Regions from separate parts of the Spiribacter onubensis genome, predicted to be linked through region 2. Evidence: predicted binding sites of a transcription regulator. Region 2 holds the regulator's gene; the other holds the start of a gene.
What was found. Region 2 encodes sigma-54, which starts transcription at its own class of promoters, with help from an activator protein. Its sites were predicted from a motif close to TGGCANGNTNCNTGCTT; they were not measured.
Positions count from the first base shown of each region.

Region 1 (11,755 bases), on a different contig from region 2:
GAGGGGGAGCGGAGCCCACCCCTCCGTCACCATCGCCATAGGGCATGGCCGGGGACTCTGCGGAGTTGGCACGCATGCTGCAAAGCAACAGTGACGGTCCGCGATATGGCGGCCGGAATCTTCCACTGACAGGGGGTTAACCGATGATGAATCTCAATACGCTACGTCGCCGGGTGGTGACGACGGCCGCGGCCGGGGCACTGGCGCTGAGCGGTCTGGCCGGCGGTAACGCGGTGGCGCAGGACGACCCGATCAAGGTCGGCGTGCTGCATTCGCTGTCGGGCACCATGGCGATCAGCGAGACTGCACTCAAGGAAACCATCGAGATTCTGGTCGAGCAGCAGAACGAGGAGGGCGGGCTGCTCGGGCGTGAACTCGAGACCGTGGTGGTCGATCCCGCCTCGGACTGGCCGCGCTTTGCCGAGCAGGCGCGTCAGCTGCTTGAGGATGACGAAGTCGACGTGGTGTTCGGCACCTGGACCTCGGTATCCCGCAAGTCGGTGCTGCCGGTGTTCGAGGAGCTCAACGGACTGCTGTTCTATCCGGTCCAGTACGAGGGTGAAGAGTCGTCCGAGAATGTCTTCTACCTCGGAGCGGCTCCCAACCAGCAGGCCATTCCCGCCGTGGACTATCTCATGGACGAGGTCGGCGTGGAGCGCTGGGCCCTGCTCGGCACCGACTATGTCTACCCGCGCACCACCAACAAGATCCTCGAGCAGTACCTCATGGATCACGGGGTGGCCGCCGAGGACATCATGATCAACTACACGCCCTTTGGTCACTCCGACTGGCAGAGCATCGTCTCCGAGGTCCGCGAATTCGGCAGCCAGGGCAAGAAGACCGCTGTGGTCTCCACCATCAACGGTGATGCCAATGTGCCGTTCTACACCGAGCTGGGTAACCAGGGCGTGTCGGCGGCGGATATCCCCGTGGTGGCCTTCTCGGTGGGTGAGCAGGAACTCGCCGGCATTGACGCCGAGCCGCTCGTGGGGCATCTCGCCGCGTGGAACTACTTCATGAGCGCGCCGACCCGGGAGAACCTCGAGTTCATTCAGGCCTGGCACGAGTTCAAGGGCGACACCGGTGCCGTGACCAACGATCCGATGGAGGCCCATTACATCGGCTTCAACATGTGGGTCGAGGCGGTTCGCCGGGCCGGCACGACGGACGTGGATGCAGTCAAGGAGGCCATCATTGGCGTGACGGTGCCCAACCTGACCGGCGGGTTCGCCACCATGATGCCCAACCATCATGTCACCAAGCCGGTCATGATCGGTGAGATCCAGCCCGACGGCCAGTTTGCGGTGGTCTGGGAGACAGCCGGCGAGGTGGCTGGTGACGCCTGGTCGGACTACCTGCCGGAGAGCGCCAACATCATCGCGAGCTGGCGTGAACCGCTGCTATGCGGCAACTACAACGTCGAGACCGGCGAGTGCTCCGGTCAGAACTACGGCGACTGAGCCGGCCGTTCGCCTCGATGTGAACGCATGCCCCGTCAGCCGGCGGGGCATGCCTTTCAGGAAAGCGAATCATGCAACGAAACCCGGGTTACTGGCGGCTTCTGGCCGGCCTGCTGCTGGCCTGCGCGGTCTGCGCGACGGTCCAGGCGGCGTCGGATGATACGGCCTTTGCCGAGCAGGTGGCCGCGCTCAATGCGCGGAGCTTCGACGACAAGGCGGCGGCGGCGCGTGCCATTGCCGCGAGCGGCCACCCGCGGGCGACAACCATCCTTCAGGCACTGCTCGACAGCAGCCTCTATTTTCGCGTCATCGAGGGTGACGTCGTGCTCGCGGAGGCGACTGATGACGGGTTTGCCCTGACGGACCCGGTCACCGGCGAGGCGGCGGGCGCCGCAACCCAGTACGAGGTGCGGCGGGTCGTGATCAATAACGCGATTCGCGGCGAAGTCAGGGATCTGCTCGCGCGCAGCGGTCTGACCAGCGATGATCCGTCGGTCCGTCGTGAGGCGGTCCGTCAGCTGCTGGACAATCCCGATCCGGCGATTGCCGAGCAGATTGGCGGGCTGATTGACGAGGAGCCGCGCGCGGATATCCGGCGTGATATGGCGCTCGTGCTGGGTCTGTCACGCCTCCAATCCGAGGCGGCCGCCGACCGGCTGCTGGCGCTCGAGTCGCTCCGCGGCTCGCTGGCGGATCGGGTGCGCAACGAGGTCCGCACGCTTGCCAACGATGATCCGGATCCGGCGGTACGCGCCGAAGCGGCGCAGATGCTCGCGGGCATCGAGGAGAGGCGTGAACTCTGGGGGTTTGCCGAACAGGTCTTCTTCGGCCTGTCCATGGGGTCGGTGCTCATGCTCGCGGCCTTCGGGCTTGCCATCACCTTCGGTGTCATGGGCGTGATCAACATGGCCCATGGCGAGCTCATCATGCTGGGCGCCTACACCACCTATGTCGTCCAGCAGTTGATGCCCAATCACATCGAGTACTCGATCCTGGTCGCCATCCCGGCGGCCTTCCTGGTGGCTGGCAGCTTTGGCGTGGCCATTGAGCGGGGCATCATTCGATTCCTCTATGGCCGTCCGCTGGAGACGCTGCTGGCCACGTTCGGTCTCAGCCTGATCCTGCAGCAGTTGGTGCGGACCGTATTCTCGCCGCTGAACCGGCGGGTGAGCACACCGGACTGGATGGCCGGCTCCATCGAGGTGAATGCCGCGTTCAGCCTGACCCTCAACCGGCTGTACGTCATCGCCTTCGCTCTGCTCGTCTTCCTCGGACTGATGGCGATCTTCAAGCGCACGACACTGGGGCTGCGGGTTCGGGCCGTTTCCCAGAACCGCGCCATGGCCAGGGCGGTCGGCGTGAGCTCGGCGCGCATCGATGCGCTGACTTTCGGTCTTGGCGCTGGTGTCGCCGGTCTCGCTGGCGTCGCGCTCTCCCAGCTCACCAATGTCGGGCCGAATCTGGGCCAGGGCTACATCATCGACTCTTTCCTGGTGGTGGTCTTCGGTGGCGTCGGCAACCTCTGGGGCACGCTCGTCGGCGGTCTTTCGCTGGGGGTGCTGAACAAGTTCCTCGAGCCCCAGACCGGGGCAGTGCTCGCCAAGGTGCTGGTGCTGGTGTTCATCATCCTGTTCATCCAGAAGCGCCCGCAGGGGCTTTTTCCGCAGCGCGGCCGTGCCGCGGCGGAGGGTTGACCGATGGCGGCCAATGAAATCACGGCGACCCGGCTGATCCCCCAGGCGCCCCATCGGCGCCTCCTGCATGGTGACCTCGGCGGGCGCATCCTGCTGGGTATCCTCGCCGCGATGATCGTGGTGGTGCCCGTGCTCAATCTCATGGTGCCGGCGGATTCGCCATTTCACGTCTCCACCTATGCGGTCACGCTGATGGGGCGGTATCTGTGCTTCGCCCTTCTGGCGCTGGCGCTGGATCTGGTCTGGGGCTACTGCGGCATCCTGAGTCTCGGCCACGGCGCCTTCTTTGCCCTCGGCGGCTACGCCATGGGTATGTATCTCATGCGCCAGATCGGTGACCGGGGCGTCTACGGCGATCCGGTACTGCCCGACTTCATGGTTTTCCTGGGCTGGGAGAAGCTGCCGTGGTTCTGGTACGGCTTCGACCACTTCTGGTTTGCCGCGCTGATGGTTCTGGCCGTGCCGGGGCTGCTGGGCTTTGTCTTCGGCTGGCTCGCATTCCGCTCACGGGTGACCGGCGTCTACCTGTCGATTATCAGTCAGGCGATGACCTACGCGCTCATGCTGGCGTTCTTCCGCAACGAGATGGGTTTCGGCGGCAACAACGGTCTGACCGACTTCAAGGACATTCTGGGTTTCAGCATCTCGGCACCGGGGACACGCGTTGCGCTGTTCATGGCCTCGGGGCTGGCGCTCGGGGTGAGCTACCTCATCTGCCGGATGATCGTCCGCTCCCGGCTGGGCCGGGTGGTGACGGCCGTCCGTGATGCAGAGCCGCGGACCCGTTCCCTCGGGTATCGCACCGACCGCTACAAGCTCTGGGTATGGACGGTCTCCGCGATGCTCTCGGGGCTGGCGGGTGCGCTCTATGTGCCCCAGGTCGGCATCATCAACCCCAGCGAGTTCTCGCCGCTCAATTCCATTGAGGCGGTGGTCTGGGTGGCGGTCGGCGGCCGGGGTACGCTCTACGGCGCGGCACTTGGTGGCGCCCTGGTGAACTATGCCCAGACATTGCTCACCGCCTTGCTGGCGGAGCTGTGGCTGTTCGTGCTCGGCGGGCTGTTCGTCGCCGTGACCCTGTTCTTCCCCCGCGGGCTGGTTGGGCTGCTCCGTCGTCGCGGGGGTGGGTCATGAAGTGGCTGGAGACGACACGCGAGGTCATGCGCCGCGATCAGGTCTTCGACGTCGTGCGACCGGCTCAGTCCGTCTCGGCAGGGCTGGATACGCGGCATGGCCCCATCCTCTACCTCGAGGATGTGACCGTGAGTTTCGATGGATTCCGCGCCCTCGATGAGCTCACGCTGTATATCGACGATGGTGAGTTGCGCTGCATCATCGGTCCCAACGGCGCGGGCAAGAGCACGATGATGGACGTGATTACCGGTCGGACGCGTCCGGATCACGGCGCGGCCTGGTTCGGCCAGCGGCTGGACCTTTTGCGCATGGACGAGACCGAAATCGCCCGGGCGGGCATCGGGCGCAAGTTCCAGAAACCCACGGTGTTCCCGAACCATCGTGTCGTCGAGAACCTGGAATTGGCCATGGCCGGTCCCCGTGGGGTCTGGTCGGCCCTGGGCGCGAGGCTGTCGGTGGAGGGCCGAGACCGGATCGACAGCGTGCTGGAGGAGATCGGGCTCGGCGAGGCCGGCTACGAGCTGGCCGGTAAACTCTCGCATGGCCAGAAGCAGTGGCTGGAGATAGGCATGCTGCTCATGCAGGACCCGCGTGTTCTGCTGGTCGATGAGCCCGTGGCCGGGATGACGCACCAGGAGATGGACCGGACGGCGGAGCTGCTGACACGACTGGCTGGCCGGCATTCGGTGGTCGTCGTCGAGCATGACATGGAGTTTGTCCGGTCGATCGCTCGACAGGTCACCGTGCTCCATCAGGGTGCGGTGCTCGCGGAGGGCAGCATGGATGAGGTGCAGTCCGACCCGCGCGTGGTGGAAGTCTATCTCGGAGAATAGCCGGTGCTCTCGATCAGTCAGCTCAATCAGTTCTACGGCGAAAGCCATACCCTTTGGGATGTCGATCTGGAGGTGCCCGCCGGTGGCTGCACCTGCCTGATGGGACGAAACGGTGTTGGCAAAACCACCGTTCTGAAAACCATCATGGGGTTGCTGCCGGCCGCCTCCGGCGAGATCCGCTTTGACGGCCGGCGTATCGACGGTGAGGCCACCGAGCGGCGTGCCCGTGGCGGTATCGGTTACGTGCCCCAGGGGCGTGAGATCTTTCCTCTGCTCAGTGTTGAGGAAAACCTGCGTATCGCCCGTGCGGCCATCGGCCGCCGCGACATACCGGAGATCGTCCATGATCTCTTCCCCGTCCTCCACGAGATGCGGCACCGCCGCGGCGGTGATCTCTCGGGTGGGCAACAGCAACAGCTCGCCATCGGACGCGCGCTCTGCCTGGAACCCTCACTCTTGATGCTCGACGAGCCGACCGAGGGTATCCAGCCCAACATTGTCCGCGAGATCGGCGACATCATCCGCCGGCTCAATCGCGAGCAGGGACTGACCGTGCTCCTCGTCGAGCAGAAACTGCCTTTTGCCCGACGCACGGCGGATACCTTCGCCATTCTCGATCGGGGCCGATCGGTGGCAGCCGGGGTCATGGGCGAGCTGGACGATTCGCTCGTGCGGCGTTATCTGACGGTCTGAGGCGTTCGCGATAGGCGAGTGCCTCTCCGACATGGGTGGATGTCACCCGGTCATGACCCTCGAGGTCGGCGATGGTCCGGGCAATGCGCAGGCACCGATGCCAGCCCCGGGCCGAGAGGCCCAGCTTCCTGGTCGCCGATTTCATGAGTCCCCGGCTTTTCTGGTCCAGCCGGCAGCGCTGGCGGGTGACCGCTGCGCTCAGCGCCGCCGCGGGCATGCCGTCGCGGTTCATTTGCCGGTCGCGCGCCGCGCGGACACGTTCACGCACCGTTGCCGTGGTCTCCGGGACGCTGCCGTTATCCAGTTCGTCGGCCGCGAGAGGTGGGACGTCGATCTGCAGGTCAATGCGATCAAGCAGGGGGCCGCTGATGCGGTTGCAGTACTGCTGGATCTGGCTGGGTGTGCAGCGGCAGTCGTTGTCACTGTCGCCGAGATGACCGCAGGGGCAGGGGTTCATCGCCGCCACGAGCTGAAATCGGGCCGGAAAGCGTATTTTCCGGCTGGCCCGTGACACGCTGATGGCGGCGGTCTCCAGGGGTTCGCGGAGTGCCTCAAGGGCCTCCCGGGGGAACTCCGGCAGTTCGTCGAGGAACAGGACACCATGGTGGGCGAGAGAGATTTCCCCCGGGCGAGGCCTGGCGCCACCACCGGTCAGGGCGCGGGCGGAGGCGCTGTGATGGGGGTGCCGGAATGGCCGGCGACCCCAGTTCGTTGGATCGAATTCGCCCGCCGCCACCGAATGGATGGCCGCCGATTCCATGGCCTCGGCGGAGTTCATGGCGGGGAGCAGGCCCGGCAGGCGGGCAGCCAGGAGGCTTTTACCACTGCCCGGCGGCCCGCAGAGGAGCAGGCTGTGCCCGCCGGCGGCGGCGATCTCCAGCGCACGCCGGGCCCGGCGTTGTCCGATGACATCGCCGAGATCCGGCATCGGCGCCGGGGACGGCGATTGCCGGGGGCTGGCCGTATCCAGGCGCTGCCTGCCGGTGAGGTGACGGCAGACCTCCAGTAGATGGCCAGCGCCATGAACGGCTCGGCTCGCCAGTGCCGCCTCGGCCTCATTCTCATGCGCCACGATCAGCGATTCACCGGCATCGGCACAGCGCAGTGCGATCGGCAGGGTGCCGCTGACCGGACGCAGGTCGCCGGAGAGGGCCAGCTCCGCGCAGAAAACGATGTCCTCGAGGCCCCGCGCTGGCAGCTGGCGCGATGCCACGAGGATGCCCAATGCGATCGCCAGGTCGAAACGCGCGCCATCCTTGGGCAGATCGGCGGGCGCGAGATTGACGGTGATCCGGCGTCGCGGGAATTCAAACCCGCTGGTGGTGAGGGCACCGCGGACGCGATCTCTTGCCTCGCGCACGGCGGTGTTGGGCAGGCCGACAATGGAGAGGGACGGCAGCCCGCCCCCTAGATGAACCTCGACGTTGACCCGTGGCGCGTCGATACCGACAGCCGCCCGGGCCTGGATCAATGCCAGTGACATGGCAACGCACCTCCCTGTGCGAAGCGGATGGTCTGGTCAGGCAGGGCCCCGGGTCGGCTCAGTCCCCGCCGCTCTCCGGTGCGGTCTGTTCGGGGCCGGCGCCGCCCTCGAGTTCGGCCACGCGGGCCTCCAGGGCCTCCAGGCGTTCCCGGGTGCGCGCCAGTACCTTGGCCTGGGCATCAAACTCCTCGCGGGTGACGAGCTCCATGCGGCTGAACGCGCTCTGCAGCGCCACGCGGGCATTCTTCTCGACCTCCTGCTGAAAGTCGCGCACACCGCTGGGCAGGCTTTCCGAGAAACGTCTGGCCATTTCATCGAACTGTTTGGGATCGAGCATGGTTTACACCTCTCTGGCTGTGATCCCAGTTTAAGCGCTCTATCGGGATTTCCCAATGCGCCTGGCGCGCCGGATTGGTGCGTCCGACGAACGGGGTATGCACCAATACCGTGCATAGCGACCCCTGCATCCCTGCGGCCGTCGGCCAACCCCTGAAATGTTGCGATGCAGCGGCTGGCACGATCCCTGCATTCTCTCGTGGCGAGTTTTTACCGTTCACGGGCACAGGGTTGATACCGGGCCCTACTGGGGAGATCAGGCATGAAGCTAATCACTGCCATTATCAAGCCGTTCAAGCTCGATGATGTCCGGGAGTCGCTCTCGGAGATCGGGGTTCAGGGCGTCACCGTCACCGAGGTCAAGGGATTCGGCCGCCAGAAGGGGCATACGGAGCTCTACCGGGGTGCGGAATATGTCGTCGACTTTCTACCGAAGATGAAGGTCGAGGTGGTTCTCGAGGACGGGCTCGTCGAGCGGGCCACCGAGGCCATCAGCAAGGCGGCTAACACCGGCAAGATCGGTGACGGAAAGATCTTCGTCTCGCCTGTCGAGCAGGCCGTCCGCATCCGGACCGGCGAGACCGACAAAGACGCACTCTAATTCCCGTTTCAGGAGTATTGACCGATGAATGAAGTGATTGAACTGGCCTATGCGCTGGACACCTTCTACTTCCTGATCAGCGGTGCGCTGGTCATGTGGATGGCGGCCGGCTTCGCCATGCTCGAGTCGGGTCTCGTGCGGGCCAAGAATACCGCCGAGATCCTCACCAAGAACGTGGCGCTGTATTCCATCGCCTGCATCATGTACCTGCTTTGCGGCTATCAGATCATGTACGGCGGCGGATCGGGCTTCATCCCCAACTTCGGCATGCTGATCGGCGCCGACAACACGGTCGCGAGTGTGGTTGACGGCGATGCCTACTACTCGGTTATGTCCGACTTCTTCTTCCAGGTCGTGTTCGTGGCAACCGCCATGTCCATCGTCTCGGGTGCCGTCGCGGAGCGCATGAAGCTCTGGAGTTTCCTCATCTTCGCCGTTGTCATGACCGGCTTCATCTACCCCGTCCAGGGCTTCTGGAAGTGGGGTGGTGGTTTCCTCGACGCCGCGGGCTTCCAGGATTTCGCCGGGTCCGGCGTGGTGCACATGACCGGTGCCGCGGCCGCGCTTGCCGGCGTGATCCTGCTCGGGGCGCGTAAGGGCAAATACGGCGCCAACGGGGAGGTCAAGGCCATCCCGGGCTCCAACATGCCGCTGGCGACGCTGGGTACATTCATCCTCTGGCTGGGCTGGTTCGGCTTCAACGGCGGTTCGCAGCTCGTCATCACCAACGTGCTTGACGCCAACGCGGTGGCCGCCATCTTCGTCAACACCAACACGGCCGCTGCCGGCGGTGTAGTCGCGGCGTTGCTCACGGCCAGAGCGATGTTCGGCAAGGCCGATCTCACCATGGCACTGAACGGCGGGATCGCAGGCCTTGTGGCGATCACGGCCGAGCCGCTGACGCCGGCGCCGTTGCTGGCGACCTTTATCGGCGCCGTTGGTGGTGTACTGGTGGTCTTCTCCATCGTGACCCTCGACAAGCTCAAGATCGACGATCCGGTGGGTGCCATCTCGGCCCATGGAACGGTCGGCATCTGGGGCCTGATCGCCGTGATCTTCAGCAACGACGCGGCGAGCATCGGCGGTCAGCTGCTGGGCATCATCTCCATCTTCCTGTGGGTGTTCATCTCGGCGTTCATCGTCTGGAGCATCCTCAAGGCCACGGTGGGAATCCGTGTGAGCGAGGAAGAGGAGTACGAAGGGCTGGATGTCGGCGAGTGCGGCCTGGAGGCCTATCCCGAGTTCACCCGGACCCAGTAGTTCCGGACCGGTTCCGGGATCCACGACGGGCGCCTTCGGGCGCCCGTTTTTTTTGCCTGCGAGGCCCGGTATGCCTGCGCTAGACTGCTGGCCACCGCACCGTCAACCCGTTGGAGGGACAGCGCATGAAGGTAGGAGTCGCCGGGCTCGGCGTCATGGGCCGCGGTATGGCCCGCAACCTCGCTTCGGCCGGGCTGCTGGCCGGGGTCTGGAATCGAACCCGCTCGCGTGGACAGGCCATGGCCGATGAACTGGGTGTGCCCCTGGCGGATGACCCAGCGGGGCTCGCCGGTCTCTGCGAGGTCGTGGTGACCTGCGTGAGCGCGGATGACGATCTGCTGGAGGTGGTCGAGGGTCTGCGCCCGGGGCTCGATGCCGGCAAGGTGGTCGTGGATACCTCGACGATCGGTGTGGACACCGCCGAAACCGCGGCGGAACGCCTGCGCGAGGATGGTGTCGCCTTCCTGGATGCGCCGGTGACCGGTGGTCCGGAAGGGGCCGATGCCGGCACGTTGCAGGTCATGGTCGGGGGGGACCCCGACGTGCTCGAGCGAATCCGACCGGCCATGCTTGCCATTGGTAGCGAGGCCACGCATTTCGGACCGGTCGGGTATGGTCAGCGGGCCAAGGCGGTGAACCAGGTGATGGTCGCTGGACTTGTACAGGCGGTCAGCGAGGCCTTGTCCTTTGCCGATGCCAGTGGGCTCGATACCGAGCGGCTGCTGCCGGTGCTGACTGGCGGTGCTGCGGGGAGTCGGCTACTCGAGCGCCGTGGCAGTCGCATGCTGGCAGGGGACTTCGAGCCGGGTTTTCGCATGGCGCTGCATCACAAGGATCTCAACCTCTGTCGGCGTCTGCTCCAGTCCCTGGACGTCAATCTGCCGCTGGTGGAAATGACCATCAAGCATTACGAACGGCTGCTCGACAGAGGCTATGGCGACGAGGATATGTCCGCCCTGTACAGGCTCAAGCGCGAACTGTTCGAGAACGGCAACCGCAAGAGCCTCTGAGGCCCGATGTTCAGCCGCCGGCCCGGAGCAGGATGGCGTCGATCTGTTGGCCGGCCATGCGCTCGCGCACGGCATTTACCCGCTGGAGGTCAGCGAAGGGGCCAATGCGGACTCGATGCCATGTCTCTCCGCCGGGAAGCTCCACCACCTGGATGCGTGCCTCAATGCCGAGCAGTGCCAGACTGGCCTTTAGTGATTCGGCATCGGAGGGCTTTCGGAATGAGCCCGCCTGGAGCAGATAGCGGGCGCCGTCAGTCGCCTCCGGAGCGCCGGCATCGCTGAGCTCTGACTCTGTCGACTGCGTTGCCGTATCGCTGGCCGGGTCATCCGCGTCGGGCAGCGCGCCGTTGTTGTCCAGTGTCTCCGCCCCGCGGCTGGCGACTTCCACCTCCTGCTCGCTTAGCAGACGATAGAACTCGAAGCGCGGTTGATCGCTGGCACCGCCGGCCGTGGCGTCGTTGGCGCTCCCATCCGTTGCATCGCCGCCGGCGGGCTGATCCGGACGCGTATGCTCCAGATGAACGACCAGTGCCACCATCAGGCCCATGGCGAGCCCCGTGATTCCCCATATGACAGGACTTCGCTGGCGTGCGCCGGCGCCGGTATTCGGCTTGCGGCTCGCCTGCCGGCTCCCGCGGGCCGGTTTCTTGCCGGGTTTGGTCTTCGCCGCCACGGCTACATCCGCTCCGGCGCCGATACGCCCAGCAGGGCCAGCCCGTTGCGGATGACCTGACGCGTTGCCCGGACCAGGGCCAGCCGCGCGTCGCGCAGCGCTCCATCATCAACCAGAAAGGTATGGGCGTTGTAGTAGGTATGAAACCCGCCGGCGAGCTCCCTCAGATATTGGGCGATCTGATGCGGCTCGTGGCTGATGGCCGCGCCCTCGATCACCTCCGGGTATCGTCCCAGCGTCTGGAGCAGGGACTGTTCATGATCCTCGGTGAGCCGGTCAATGGCGCCGAGGCCTCTATCCAGGTCATGCTCGATGCCGCGCTCGTTCATCTGTCTCAGGACGCTGCAGACCCGCGCATGGGCATACTGGATGTAGTAGACCGGGTTGTCGTTGGACTGCGACTTGGCCAGCTCGAGGTCGAAGTCCAGATGCTGCTCGGGTCGGCGCATCACATAGAAAAAACGCGCCGCGTCGTTACCGACTTCCTCGCGGAGTTCGCGCAGTGTGACGAACTCTCCCGACCGGGTCGACATCGACAGTCGCTCATGGCCACGGTAGAGGATCGCGAACTGCACGAG
Region 1 is NZ_JBAKFI010000002.1:170,124-181,878, reverse strand. It holds gene urtA (urea ABC transporter substrate-binding protein) at 147-1,460, shown strand; gene urtB (urea ABC transporter permease subunit UrtB) at 1,532-3,154, shown strand; gene urtC (urea ABC transporter permease subunit UrtC) at 3,158-4,288, shown strand; gene urtD (urea ABC transporter ATP-binding protein UrtD) at 4,285-5,121, shown strand; gene urtE (urea ABC transporter ATP-binding subunit UrtE) at 5,125-5,814, shown strand; gene V6X63_RS04260 (YifB family Mg chelatase-like AAA ATPase) at 5,765-7,297, opposite strand; gene ubiK (ubiquinone biosynthesis accessory factor UbiK) at 7,356-7,634, opposite strand; gene V6X63_RS04250 (P-II family nitrogen regulator) at 7,896-8,234, shown strand; gene V6X63_RS04245 (ammonium transporter) at 8,259-9,494, shown strand; gene V6X63_RS04240 (NAD(P)-dependent oxidoreductase) at 9,620-10,504, shown strand; gene V6X63_RS04235 (SPOR domain-containing protein) at 10,515-11,177, opposite strand; gene argS (arginine--tRNA ligase) at 11,180-11,755, opposite strand, start outside.
Region 1: V6X63_RS04250 (P-II family nitrogen regulator) is a predicted target of sigma-54. The motif match lies at 7,810-7,826, and genes of this name have one in related genera.

Region 2 (11,755 bases):
TCGGGCATCTCACCGCGCATGCGCAGGTAGCGCAGGACCACGTCCAGGCTCACATCCGGCCGGACGGTGACCGTGTCGGTGTTCATCAGCCCGCCGGCGCTGTCCTCCGGGTAGGCGAGCACGGCCTCGAGACGCTGGCGGTTCTGGTTGTCGAGAGAACGCAGGATCTCGCCGGTCAGGGTCTTGGGCAGGTCCTGCATGAAGTCGGCGAGATCGTCCATGTCCATGCCGGAGGTGGCCGCCAGTACCTCCCGCTCATCCATCTCCCGGATCAGGCCGCTGCGTACCTCATCGTTGACCTGCAGGAGGACATCACCGCCGTTCTGCTCGTCCACCAGCTCCCAGAGCAGCTTGCGCTCCGGGGCAGGGAATGATTCGAGCAGGTTGGCGATTTCGGCGGGATGCAGCGCGTTGAGCATGCGGCGTGCCTCCGGCACCGTACCGCCCTCAAGCAGATCGGTGACGGTCTCGGCGACGCGCCCCTGCTTGTTTTCGCGTTCTTCTGCCATCGTCCTTTCCGCCGGTGTCAGTCGGCCTCGCCGAAGCGGTCGGCGAGCAGGGCGCCCAGCGCCTCCAGTGCCCGCGGGCCATCATCGCCCCGGGCCGTGACCGTCAGGCGGCTGCCCTGGCCGGCGGCCAGCATCATCAGGCCCATGATGCTCTTGCCGTTGGCCTCGTTGCCGTCGTGCCGGACCTCGATGGCGGCTTCGTAGTCGCTGGCGACCGCCACGAATCGTGCCGCGGCCCGCGCATGGAGGCCCAGGCGGTTGATGATCTCGAACTCGGCCTCCTGAATCGGGCTATCCGCTGCCATGGCCTTCCCCGTCGGTATCCGCCGCCGGCGGCGTTGCCTGAAGGATACCACTGCGTGCCGCAGCGAGGGCGGTCTCGGCCAGCGCGTCCATGGGCAGCCAGGGGTAGTTGAGGGTCCGCAGGAGCATCGGCAGGTTGAGGCCGGTGATGACGGGGTAGCCACGGGCACGGCCAAGGGCGACGGCCAGATTGCCGGGTGTCGCCCCGTAGGCGTCGGTCAGAATGACCACGCCATCGCCTTGGTCGAGCTGGTCGGCCAGGGCATCCGCACGCCCGTGAGCCGCCTCCGGAGATTCCGCGTCCTGTGGACTGAGCGCCGCCATCTCAAGGGGTAGCCGGCCGAGGATGGCCTCGGCGGTCTCCTGTAATGCGATGCCGACGCCGGGGTGGGTGATGAGAAGCAGCCCGGCGCTCACGGCAGCTCCCGATGCCGGACGGTGACCGCGATGTCCTGTCGGCGCAGGTGCGCTGCCAGCGCCTCGACCAGATACACCGAGCGGTGCTGTCCGCCGGTGCAGCCGATGGCGACGGTCAGGTAGCTGCGGTTTTCCGCTTCAAAGACCGGCAGCCAGTCTTCCATGAAGTCGCTGACCTGGCGCCGATAGCGGGCCACCAGTGGCGTGGCATCGAGGAAATCGATGACCGGCTGGTCGCGTCCGGTCAACGGCCGCAGCGCAGGCTGCCAGTGCGGGTTGGGCAGACAGCGGCTGTCGAAGACGAAATCGGCGTCCGTGGGGGTGCCGTGCTTGTAGCCGAATGACTCCAGCTGCACGGATAGATGGGTCCGGGATTCGGTGAGCCGTGCGCAAATGAGGTCGCGCAGCTCGTGTAGTGTCGTTCGGGTCGTGTCCACGGTGAGATCGGCCCGCTCATGCAGCGGCATGAGCCGCTCGCGCTCGCCCTGGATGGCCTCGGCCAGGGGCAGGTCGGGACCACTCAGCGGATGGCGTCGGCGGGTCTCCGAGAAGCGCTTGAGCAGGGTGGCGTCATCGGCGTCGAGGAAAACGATCTCGGCGTTCAGGCCCCGTTCCCGCAGACCGTCGAGAATGCTCGGGAATCGTGTCAGTGAGACTGGACGGTTACGGGCATCAATGCCGACGGCATAGCTCTCCTCGCCGCCGGTATCGGCGATATGACGGCCGAAGGCATCCAGCAGGTCCACTGGGAGATTGTCGATGCAGTAGAACCCCGAATCCTCCAGCGTGGCCAGTGCCACGCTCTTGCCCGATCCGGACAGACCGCTGACGATGATCAGCCGCATGCCGGCGCCTCCGGGCGCGGCTGCGTCGTCCGGCCGCCCGTGGCGATCACTTCCAGCAGGGCGGACAGCGGCCGCTCGGGTACGACCGCCATGCGGGGGCAGGGCACTCCGTGGATGCGGATTGACCGCCAGTCGGCCTCGGTACTTGCCGGGAGCGGTTCGTCGACGAGGTCGACCACCCGATCGACGGTTGCGGATCGGGCGAGCGCCCCGTCACCGAAACACGCCGCGACATCGATCAGGCCCGGGCCACGCAGGCAGAGCAGCCCCGCGCCGGCCGCCGGCGCGCTCCCCACCAGCGTGTCGTCCAGTCGCTGGATGTCCACGGCGTCGTCAGCGACCAGGCGATGCCCGGCATGGATCAGCGCCAGTGCGGTGTCGCTCTTGCCGCTCCCGGCCGGGCCGCGCAGGAGGATGCCCATCCCATTCACCAGGACCAGCGTGCCGGGGATCAGGCTCATCCGTCGGGCGCCCCGCTGCGCCAGCCGCAGACGCTGTCATAGAGGTCCTGGTCGCTCTGGCAGGCGCGCAGTCCTGCGCACAGCGCCTCGTCGCGGAACATCTCCGCCAGTCGCGAGAGGATGCGCAGGTGCTCGTCGTTGCTGTGCTCGGGCACCAGCAGCGCGAACAGCAGGTCCACCGGGCGACGGTCGGCCGCGTCGAAGTCGATGGGCTCGGCGAGCCGGAGAAGCGCCGCCCGCGGCTGCTCGATATCAGGGCTGCGGGTATGCGGCAGCGCGACACCACGCCCGAGCCCCGTGCTGCCGAGCCGCTCGCGGACGATCAGACCCTCGAAGATGCTCCGGGTGGTATCCGGATCGGCATCGGTGTCGGCCATCAGCTGTTCGCTGAGGCATTCCAGCGCGCGCTTCTTGCTGGTGACCGTGACGCCGCAGCGTGTCCGGGCCGCCGTGAGCAGTGTGGAAAGATCCATGGTGATCAGGGTTCCAGTGTTGGTCCGACCCGGCCTTCCTCGCGGTGATGATCGGTGCGCTTCTCCTTGTGCTTGACCACCTGGCGGTCGAGTTTGTCGATCAGGGCATCAATGGCGGCGTACATTTCCTCCGACGTCGCCTCGGCGAAAAGCCGTGCCCCGCTGACGGCGAGCGTGGCCTCCGCCTTCCTGGTGTTCTTCTCCACGGTCAGGATGACGTGTACATCCACCACGTTATCGAAGTGACGCTCGAGCCGCTGGAACTTCTCGTCGACATAGCCGCGGAGTGCATCGGTAACGTCGACATGATGGCCGGTGACATCGATTTTCATGGTCTCTCCTTTATTGTCGAATCAGACCAGGCGTTTGCGATCCGTTGACGAGGCGATGCCCATGACCTCGCGGTACTTGGCCACGGTGCGCCGGGCAACGTTGATGCCCTCCTCCCGGAGGATTTCGGTAAGCCGCGAGTCGCTCAGCGGGCGCGCCGGATCCTCGGCGGCCACGAGCCGCCGGATTCGCGCCCGGATGGCGGTGGCCGAGCACTCGCCGCCATCGGCGGTGGGGACATGGCTGGAGAAGAAGTGCTTGAACTCCAGTGTCCCCTGCGGTGTGCGCATGTACTTGCGCGAGGTGATGCGCGAGACCGTCGACTCGTGCATGTCGATGGCCGTCGCCACGTCACGCAGCACCAGGGGCTGCATGGCCTCCTCGCCATGTTCCAGAAAGCCCTGCTGACGCTCGACGATGCACTCGGCCACCTTCTGCAGCGTGTCGCTGCGGGACTGCAGGCTCTTGATCAGCCAGCGCGCCTCTTGCAGATGCTGACGCAGGAGGCTGTTGTCGGCGCTCGTGTCACCCCGTCGCACCAGGCTGGCGTAGTAGTCGTTGACGCGGATCCGGGGGGAGGCATCGGGGTTGACCTCCACCTCCCAGCGGCCGTTGATGCGGTGGACGAGGCAGTCGGGGATGACGTATTCCGTTCGGGTTTCGCCAAAGCCTGAGCCCGGGTGGGGGTCGAGTTGCTGGATGAGCGACAGGACGCCGGCCAGCACCGTTTCATCGATACCCAGTCGGCGACGCAGCGTGGCGTGCTGCCCCGGGCCGAGCAGGCTGAGATCCTCGGCAATGGCCAGACGGGCTACGTCCCGGCAAGGCGTGTCCCCGGGCAGGGCATCGAGCTGTATGCGCAGCGCTTCCCGGGCGTCGCGGGCGGCGACGCCCACCGGATCCATATGCTGGATGACGGCGATGACGGCCTGGATGTCATCCAGTTCGACTTCTTCGTCATCGGCCAGCGCCTCACGCAGCTCCTCGGATGACTCCGTCAGGTGGCCCTGGTCGTCGAGGGCGTCGATGACCGCCTCGGCAATCTGTCGATCGCGGTCGCTCAGGCTTGACATCTCCACCTGCCAGTGGAGGTGATCCCGCAGCGAGGCCTCCGGGCCCGCCTGATTGTCCAGCAGGCTGTCGCGACGCGCCGGATCCGGTGCGCTGAAGCTGGTGGCACCCGCGGCCGGGTCCTCCCAGCGCTCATCGATTGGCATATCCTCGCCGAGCCGGGAGGCGTCGGCCGCGTTCGACCCCAGCGTGGTCTCCGACGGATCAATGGCCGGCGGATCCACCGCGGCCGTTTCATCGTTAGGGAAGGCGGACTCGGCTTCCTCCTCGGCCTCGAGCATGACGTTGGATTCGAGCGCCTCGCGGATCTCCAGATTGAGTTCGGCCGCCGGCAGCTGCAGGAGGCGGATGGCCTGCTGGAGTTGCGGCGTCATGGTCAGCTGCTGGCTGACCCGGAGTTCCAGGGATTGCTTCATCGTCACCTGTGCCCTTTATTGGTCTTCCAGAGTAACGCCGCCAATGGATCCCTCGCCAGTACTACAGGTGGAAGTCTTCGCCCAGATAGACCGCACGCACCTCGCGGTTTTCGAGCACGGCCGTGGCATCGCCCTCCGCGATGACGCGGCCCGCGCTGAGAATGCTGGCCCGGTCTACGAGAGCGAGGGTCTCACGGACGTTATGGTCGGTGATCAGGACACCGATGCCGCGCCCGGAGAGATGCCGCACGATGGATTTGATGTCCCCCACGGAGATCGGATCGACACCGGCAAACGGCTCGTCCAGCAGGATGAAGCGCGGGTTGGCGGCGAGGGCCCGGGCGATCTCCACACGGCGCCGCTCGCCACCGGAGAGGCTGGCGCCGGTCTGATCCCGCAGATGGGCGATGTTGAACTCTTCCATGAGCGCGCTTGCCTGACCCTCGCGTTCGATCCGGGTCAGCTCGCGACGGGTCTCGAGCACGGCGAGCAGGTTGTCGATGACCGACAGGCGCCTGAAGACCGAAGCCTCCTGGGGGAGATAGCCGATCCCCAGGCGTGCCCGGGCATGCATGGGAAGCGACGTGATGTCGGTGCCATCCAGCTGGATCTGACCGCTGTCCGCCCGGATCAGGCCGACGATCATGTAGAAGCTGGTGGTCTTGCCGGCCCCGTTGGGCCCCAGCAGTCCGACGATCTCGCCGCTCTGCAGCGCGATGGAGACATCGTCCACGACCCGACGGCCGCGGTAGGCCTTGCCGAGGCCACTGGCACGGAGTTCGCTGCCGCTCATTGATCCCCTTCCGGTGCCGGCAGCACGCGGACGTTGACCCGCCCGTCTCCGCCTCCGGCGCCTTCAGCGACGGTTCTGTCCTCGGCCGGATAGTGTGTGATGGTCTCCCCGGTGACGGTGTTGTCGCCCTGCCAGAGTCGTGCACCCTCGAGCAGGATCAGCCGTTCCGGTCCGCTGGTGAAATATTCCATGCGTGGGGCTTCAGCATGTCGGGATGACGCATCCGGCAGCGTCTCTCGGTAGGTGGCGGGAACGCCCTCGACGACTACCCTCTGCAACTGACGGTGGGCGTCGACAAAAGCGCGCATCACATCACCGGTGATCCGCAGCGAGCCGCGTGTCAAGACAACATCACCCTTGTAGACGCTCCTGCCCGACGCATCATCGACTTCGGCACTGTCAGCTTCCAGCTCCACCGGTCCACGATCGGGTGAACCCGGCGTCTGAGCATGAGTGACCGCCAGGACGGCGGTGATGGAGATCCATGCGACGTGACAAAGAAGCTTATTTCGAAGCCGCATCGTATCGTCCTCTTGTGTTTTCAAGCAGTTGGATACGCTCTTCGTCCAGCCAGGCGCGTGCTCCGATACCTTCCACGCGGTAGCCAGGGCCGACAAGCGTAACGGCCTGATCTGTTTCCGCATATCGCTCCGGAATCTGTAGATCCAGCCGCTGGGTTTCAAGACGGGTTTCTCCGTCGGGGCCGAGGCGCCTCATGACTACGTCCCCGGTGAGTCGGGCGCGTGTTTCGTCTGCCCAGCTTCGTCCACGGACAGCCTCCCCAAGCCATGGAGGACCAGTCTCGGTCGTTACATGCCACTCTGGCGCATCCAGCTGCCAGAAATCTTCGTTATCGTAAAATCGGGCTGCCGGTGAGCGGATCTGCCATGCGACGCGGCCGTCGATATCTGTTGCGGTAATCTCGATCGCTCGAGCATAGGCTGTGAGTGCTGGTCCTGCTGTTTTGTCTGGCGAGCCCACCTCGTCCTGTTGAATGAACAGTTGCCAGACCAGCAGGTAAGCGATTCCGATTGCTGCAATCGAGATGACGATCCGGCGCACTCAGACCACCCCGGCGCGCAGGAGATCGTGCATGTTGAGCGCACCGGCCAGGCGGTCATCCGGGCCGGTGACCAGCAGCGCGTTGATACTGTGTCGCTCCATGAGCGCCAGTGCCTCGGCGGCCAGCCGATCGCTCTCCACGGTGCGCGGCGCGGCGGTCATCACATCGCGTATCGGCGTCCTGTGCACATCCACCCCCTCGTCCAGCGCCCGGCGCAGATCGCCGTCGGTGAAAATGCCGATGACGCGGTCATCATCGCTGGTGATGGCGGTCATCCCCAGGCCCTTGTGCGTCATCTCCAGCAGGGCTGCGGCCATCGGGGTCTCCGGCCCGACCCGGGGAATGGCCTCTCCGGTGTGCATCAGGTCCTCAATGCGCAAGAGCAGCCGCCGGCCGAGCCGACCGCCCGGATGTGAATGGGCGAAATCCTCGGCGGTAAAGCCACGGGCATCCAGCAGGGCGATGGCCAGCGCATCGCCCATGGCGAGTGCGGCGGTGGTGCTGGCGGTGGGCGCCAGCCCCAGCGGGCAGGCCTCGGCGTCCACGCTGGCATCGAGGTGGACATCGGCGGCCTGGCCGAGGGTTGATTCCGCATTGCCGGTGATGGCGATGAGCGGCAGCCGTCGACGCTTGATGGCCGGCAGCAGGCGGTTGATTTCGTCCGTCTCGCCGGAGTTGGACAGCGCGATCACGATATCGCCCCCGGCGATCATGCCGAGATCGCCATGGCTTGCCTCCCCCGGGTGGACGAAGAACGCCGGCGTGCCGGTACTGGCCAGCGTGGCGGCCAGCTTGCCTGCGATATGCCCGGATTTGCCCATGCCCACCACAACGACATGGCCGCGGCCATCGAGCAGAAGCCGGCAGGCACGGGCGAACGGCTCGCCGATGCGCTGCGCCAGCGCGGTGACGGCGGCGGCTTCGGTGTCGAGCACCGCCCGGCCCAGCCGACAGAAGTCTTTATCCGCAACCATGTGTGCTCCGCTTTCAGCCCTGCATCACGAACAGCATCACCTGATAGGCAATGAACCCGCTGAGCAGGATGCCGCCTTCCAGCCGGCCGAGGCGGCCGCTCTTCCCGACGAAAAAGCCAATGACCGCGATGGCCAGCATGAACAGTGTCATGATGCCGTAGTCGCGGGCCAGACTCACGCCGTTCACGGCGAACGGCGCGATGACGCCGGCGATTCCGAGTACGGCGAGAAGGTTGAAGATGTTGGATCCGACGATATTGCCCACGGCCAGTTCATCCTCGCCGCGGCGGACGCTGGCGATGCCCGCGGCCAGTTCGGGCAGGCTGGTGCCGACCGCGACGATGGTCAGGCCGATCACCAGGTCACTCACGCCGAGCTGGCTGGCGAGTGCCACCGCCGCCCAGACCAGGATGCGCGAGCTGACCAGCAGGACGATCAGCCCCAGGGCAACCCGCAGCATCGCCCGGCCCACCGGCATGTCCTCCGGCAGGGCCGCCGCGATTTCGCGGGCCATGACATCGCTCTCGCCAGCGGGCCGACGCGCCTGGCGGGCCATCCATGCCAACACCGCGACCAGTCCGCCGAGCAGCAGGACGCCGTCGAGACGCGACAGGGCGGCGTCGGCAAGCAGTATGGCGGTGAAGGCAACCACGACCATGAGCAGCGGGAACTCCCGGCGGAGGATGCCCGAGTGCATGGCCAGCGGAGTGACCAGCGCTGTGGTGCCGAGGATCAGTCCGACATTGGCCACGTTCGAGCCGAGGGCGTTGCCCAGCGCCATGCCCGGCGTGCCATCCAGTGCGGCGATGGCCGAGACGAGCATCTCCGGCAGAGAGGTGCCGATACCGACCACGGTCAAACCGATGAGCAGGCTGGAAACGCCCAGGTGGCGGGCGAGGGCCGAGGCGCCCTCGACGAAGAAATCGGCACTCCAGGCCAGCGCGGCAAAACCGACCGCGAGGATGATGAGCAGAACCGGCAGTGACATGGGTGGGATCGGGCCCCGGCGCAAAAAGGCCACGATACCGTATTTGACCGGCTGAATGCCTTGGCGGATACTCGCCGGCGATTGATCGGCCATCCATCAGCGAAGCCATCCGCATGCCAGCAACCCAGTCCACGGGCGAGTCCCGGGCCCTGATTGACATACGCGACCTGTCCTTCAGTCGTGGCGGCCGACCGCTCTTCGACGGCGTGAATCTGACGGTGAACCGGGGCGAAGTGGTGGCCATCATGGGCCCCAGTGGTACCGGAAAGACGACGCTGCTTCGCCTGATCGGCGGTCAGCTGCGGGCGGCTGCCGGCAGTGTCATGGTCGCCGGTGAGGAGGTCGGCGGGCTGTCGCGGCGGGATCTGTATCGGCTGCGGCGACGGATGGGGGTGCTGTTCCAGAGCGGTGCCCTGTTCACCGATCTCACCTGCTATGACAACGTGGCATTCCCGCTGCGTGAGCATACGGAGTTGCCGGAGTCGCTGATCCGCATGGTCGTGCTCATGAAGCTGGAGGCGGTCGGACTGCGGGGTGCCCGCGATCTTTATCCCGCCGAACTCTCCGGGGGCATGGCCCGGCGGGTGTCGCTGGCCCGGGCGCTGGCGCTCGACCCCGAAATCATCCTCTACGATGAGCCGTTCGCCGGCCAGGATCCCATTTCCATGGGTGCACTCATGCAGGTGATCCGCCAGCTCAACGACGCCCTGGGGCTGACCAGCGTGGTGGTTTCCCACGATGTGGATGAAACCCTGAGCATCGCCGATCGGGCCTATGTCATCTCCGAAGGCCAGGTCATCGAATCCGGCACGCCGGAGAGGCTGCGCGACAGCGACAGCCCCTGGGTGCATCAGTTCCTCCATGCCCTGCCGGACGGGCCGGTGCCCTTTCACTATCCCGCCGAGACCATGGCGGACGATCTGCGTCGGGCGCGCTGATGGTCGGGCTGCTGCAGCGGATCGGGGCGTCGACGCTGGCCAGTCTGGGTACGCTGGGACGGGCCACGTTATTCCTCCTCAGAGTGATCCGGGGTCTGGGCGAGCTGGTCCGCCGGCCCCACCTGCTGGTGCAGGAGCTCTACTCGGTGGGCGTGCTGACGCTGGTCATCATCGTCGTCTCCGGCCTGTTCGTCGGGATGGTGCTGGCGCTGCAGGGCTACTACACGCTGGTGGATTTCGGTGCCGAACAGTCCCTCGGCGTGCTGGTGGCGCTGTCGCTGACCCGCGAGCTGGGGCCGGTGGTCACGGCGCTGCTGTTTGCCGGCCGGGCCGGATCCGCACTGACCGCGGAGATCGGCTTGATGAAGGCCACCGAGCAGCTCGCCGGCATGGAAATGATGGCGGTGGATCCGGAGCGCCGCATCATCGCGCCACGCCTGGTGGCGGCGCTGATATCGCTGCCGCTGCTGGCGATGATTTTCATTCTGCTGGGTATCGGCGGGGCCTATGTGGTCGGCACCAGTCTGCTGGGAGTTGACGGTGGCTCGTTCTGGTCGCAGATGCAGGCTCAGGTCAGTTTCACGGATGATGTGCTCAACGGTCTGATCAAAAGCGTCCTGTTCGGTCTCGTGGCCGGCTGGATCGCGGTTTTCAACGGCTATGACTGTCTGCCGACATCCGCCGGTGTCAGCCGGGCGACGACGCGGACGGTTGTGGTGACATCGCTGGTGGTGCTGGGGCTGGATTTCGTGCTCACGGCGCTGATGTTCGACTGACGGAGGTGCGCCAGGTGGAGAATTCGCGGAGTATGGAGATCGTTGTCGGCGCCTTCGTGGCGGCCGGTCTGGCGGCGCTCTTCGTGCTGGCCATGCAGGTCAGCAATATCACGGCCTTTCAGCGCGCCGACGGGTATACCGTAGAGGCCTACTTCCAGAACGTCGGTGGCCTGCGCGACCGCGCCCCGGTGCGGATGGGCGGTGTTCCCATCGGCCGCGTCAGCGGCATCACCCTGGACCCGGCGCGGTTCGAGGCCCGCGTGGAGCTGACCATCGACGCCCGCTACGACGACCTGCCCAGCGATACGGCGGCGAGCATCCGGACCTCGGGGCTGCTGGGCGAGCAGTATGTCTCGCTGCAGCCGGGTGGTATGCCGGATGCGCTGGAGGATGGCGATGAGATCATGCTCACTCAGTCGGCACTGGTCCTGGAAGATCTCGTCAGTCAGTTCCTCTATAACCAGTCCGGTGACGATGGCGACGGCAGCGGGGGCAGTGAGTGAACGGCGGGCGAATCAGCGGCGGGCCCCGCGCCGGGCTGCGGCTGGAGGGTACACTGCGCGCCGCCGATGCGGTGACGCTGCTCGAGGCGCTGCCGATGGCCGATCAGCCGCTGCGCGTGGATCTCTCTGACGTCGAGGCGATCGACAGCGCAGGGCTCGCGCTGCTGCTGGAGTGGCAGCAGCGGCTCGAAAAGGCGGGCGGCTCGCTGGTGGTCGTGTCGCCACCGGCGGCGCTGGTCCGCCTCGCCCGCATCAGCGGGGTTGATACACTGTTGACGATGGAAACCAACGACGCGGGGATGACAGCGGAATGATGGAACCAGAGGCCATTCGGGCCCTGCTGCAGGCCGGGCTCAGGGATGCCGAGGTGGAAGTGATCGGTGACGGCCGGCATTTCCAGGCGCGTATCGTCTCGCCGGACTTTGACGGCCTGCCGTTGCTGCGCCGCCACCGTCTGGTCTATGACCTGCTGCAGTCGCATATCGACAGCGATGTGCTGCATGCGATATCCATGCGTACGCTGACACCGGCGCAGGCCGCCGCCGAGCAGGACTGAGCCGGTGGAGCGACTGCTGATCCGCGGGGGCCGGTCCCTCGAAGGGGATATCCGCATATCCGGTGCCAAGAATGCCGCCCTGCCCATCATGGCAGCGACGCTCCTGGCCGACGGGCCTTCGGTGATCGGCAACATCCCGGATCTTCACGACATCACCACCACCATGGAACTGCTGGGTCGAATGGGCGTGCGGCTGACCGTCGACGAGCGCATGCGTGTGGAGATCGACCCCACCTGCATCGACAATTGCCATGCGCCCTACGAGCTGGTGAAGACAATGCGGGCCTCCATCCTGGTGCTGGGGCCTCTGCTCGCCCGGCATGGCGAGGCGGACGTGTC
Region 2 is NZ_JBAKFI010000003.1:90,821-102,575, forward strand. It holds gene mgtE (magnesium transporter) at 1-509, opposite strand, end outside; gene V6X63_RS06505 (HPr family phosphocarrier protein) at 527-814, opposite strand; gene V6X63_RS06510 (PTS sugar transporter subunit IIA) at 801-1,229, opposite strand; gene rapZ (RNase adapter RapZ) at 1,226-2,074, opposite strand; gene V6X63_RS06520 (HPr kinase/phosphorylase) at 2,065-2,535, opposite strand; gene V6X63_RS06525 (PTS sugar transporter subunit IIA) at 2,532-3,008, opposite strand; gene hpf (ribosome hibernation-promoting factor, HPF/YfiA family) at 3,014-3,340, opposite strand; gene V6X63_RS06535 (RNA polymerase factor sigma-54) at 3,362-4,825, opposite strand; gene lptB (LPS export ABC transporter ATP-binding protein) at 4,887-5,618, opposite strand; gene lptA (lipopolysaccharide transport periplasmic protein LptA) at 5,615-6,139, opposite strand; gene lptC (LPS export ABC transporter periplasmic protein LptC) at 6,123-6,680, opposite strand; gene V6X63_RS06555 (KpsF/GutQ family sugar-phosphate isomerase) at 6,681-7,655, opposite strand; gene V6X63_RS06560 (calcium/sodium antiporter) at 7,669-8,736, opposite strand; gene V6X63_RS06565 (ABC transporter ATP-binding protein) at 8,757-9,581, shown strand; gene mlaE (lipid asymmetry maintenance ABC transporter permease subunit MlaE) at 9,581-10,357, shown strand; gene mlaD (outer membrane lipid asymmetry maintenance protein MlaD) at 10,390-10,860, shown strand; gene V6X63_RS06580 (STAS domain-containing protein) at 10,857-11,174, shown strand; gene V6X63_RS06585 (BolA family protein) at 11,171-11,416, shown strand; gene murA (UDP-N-acetylglucosamine 1-carboxyvinyltransferase) at 11,421-11,755, shown strand, end outside.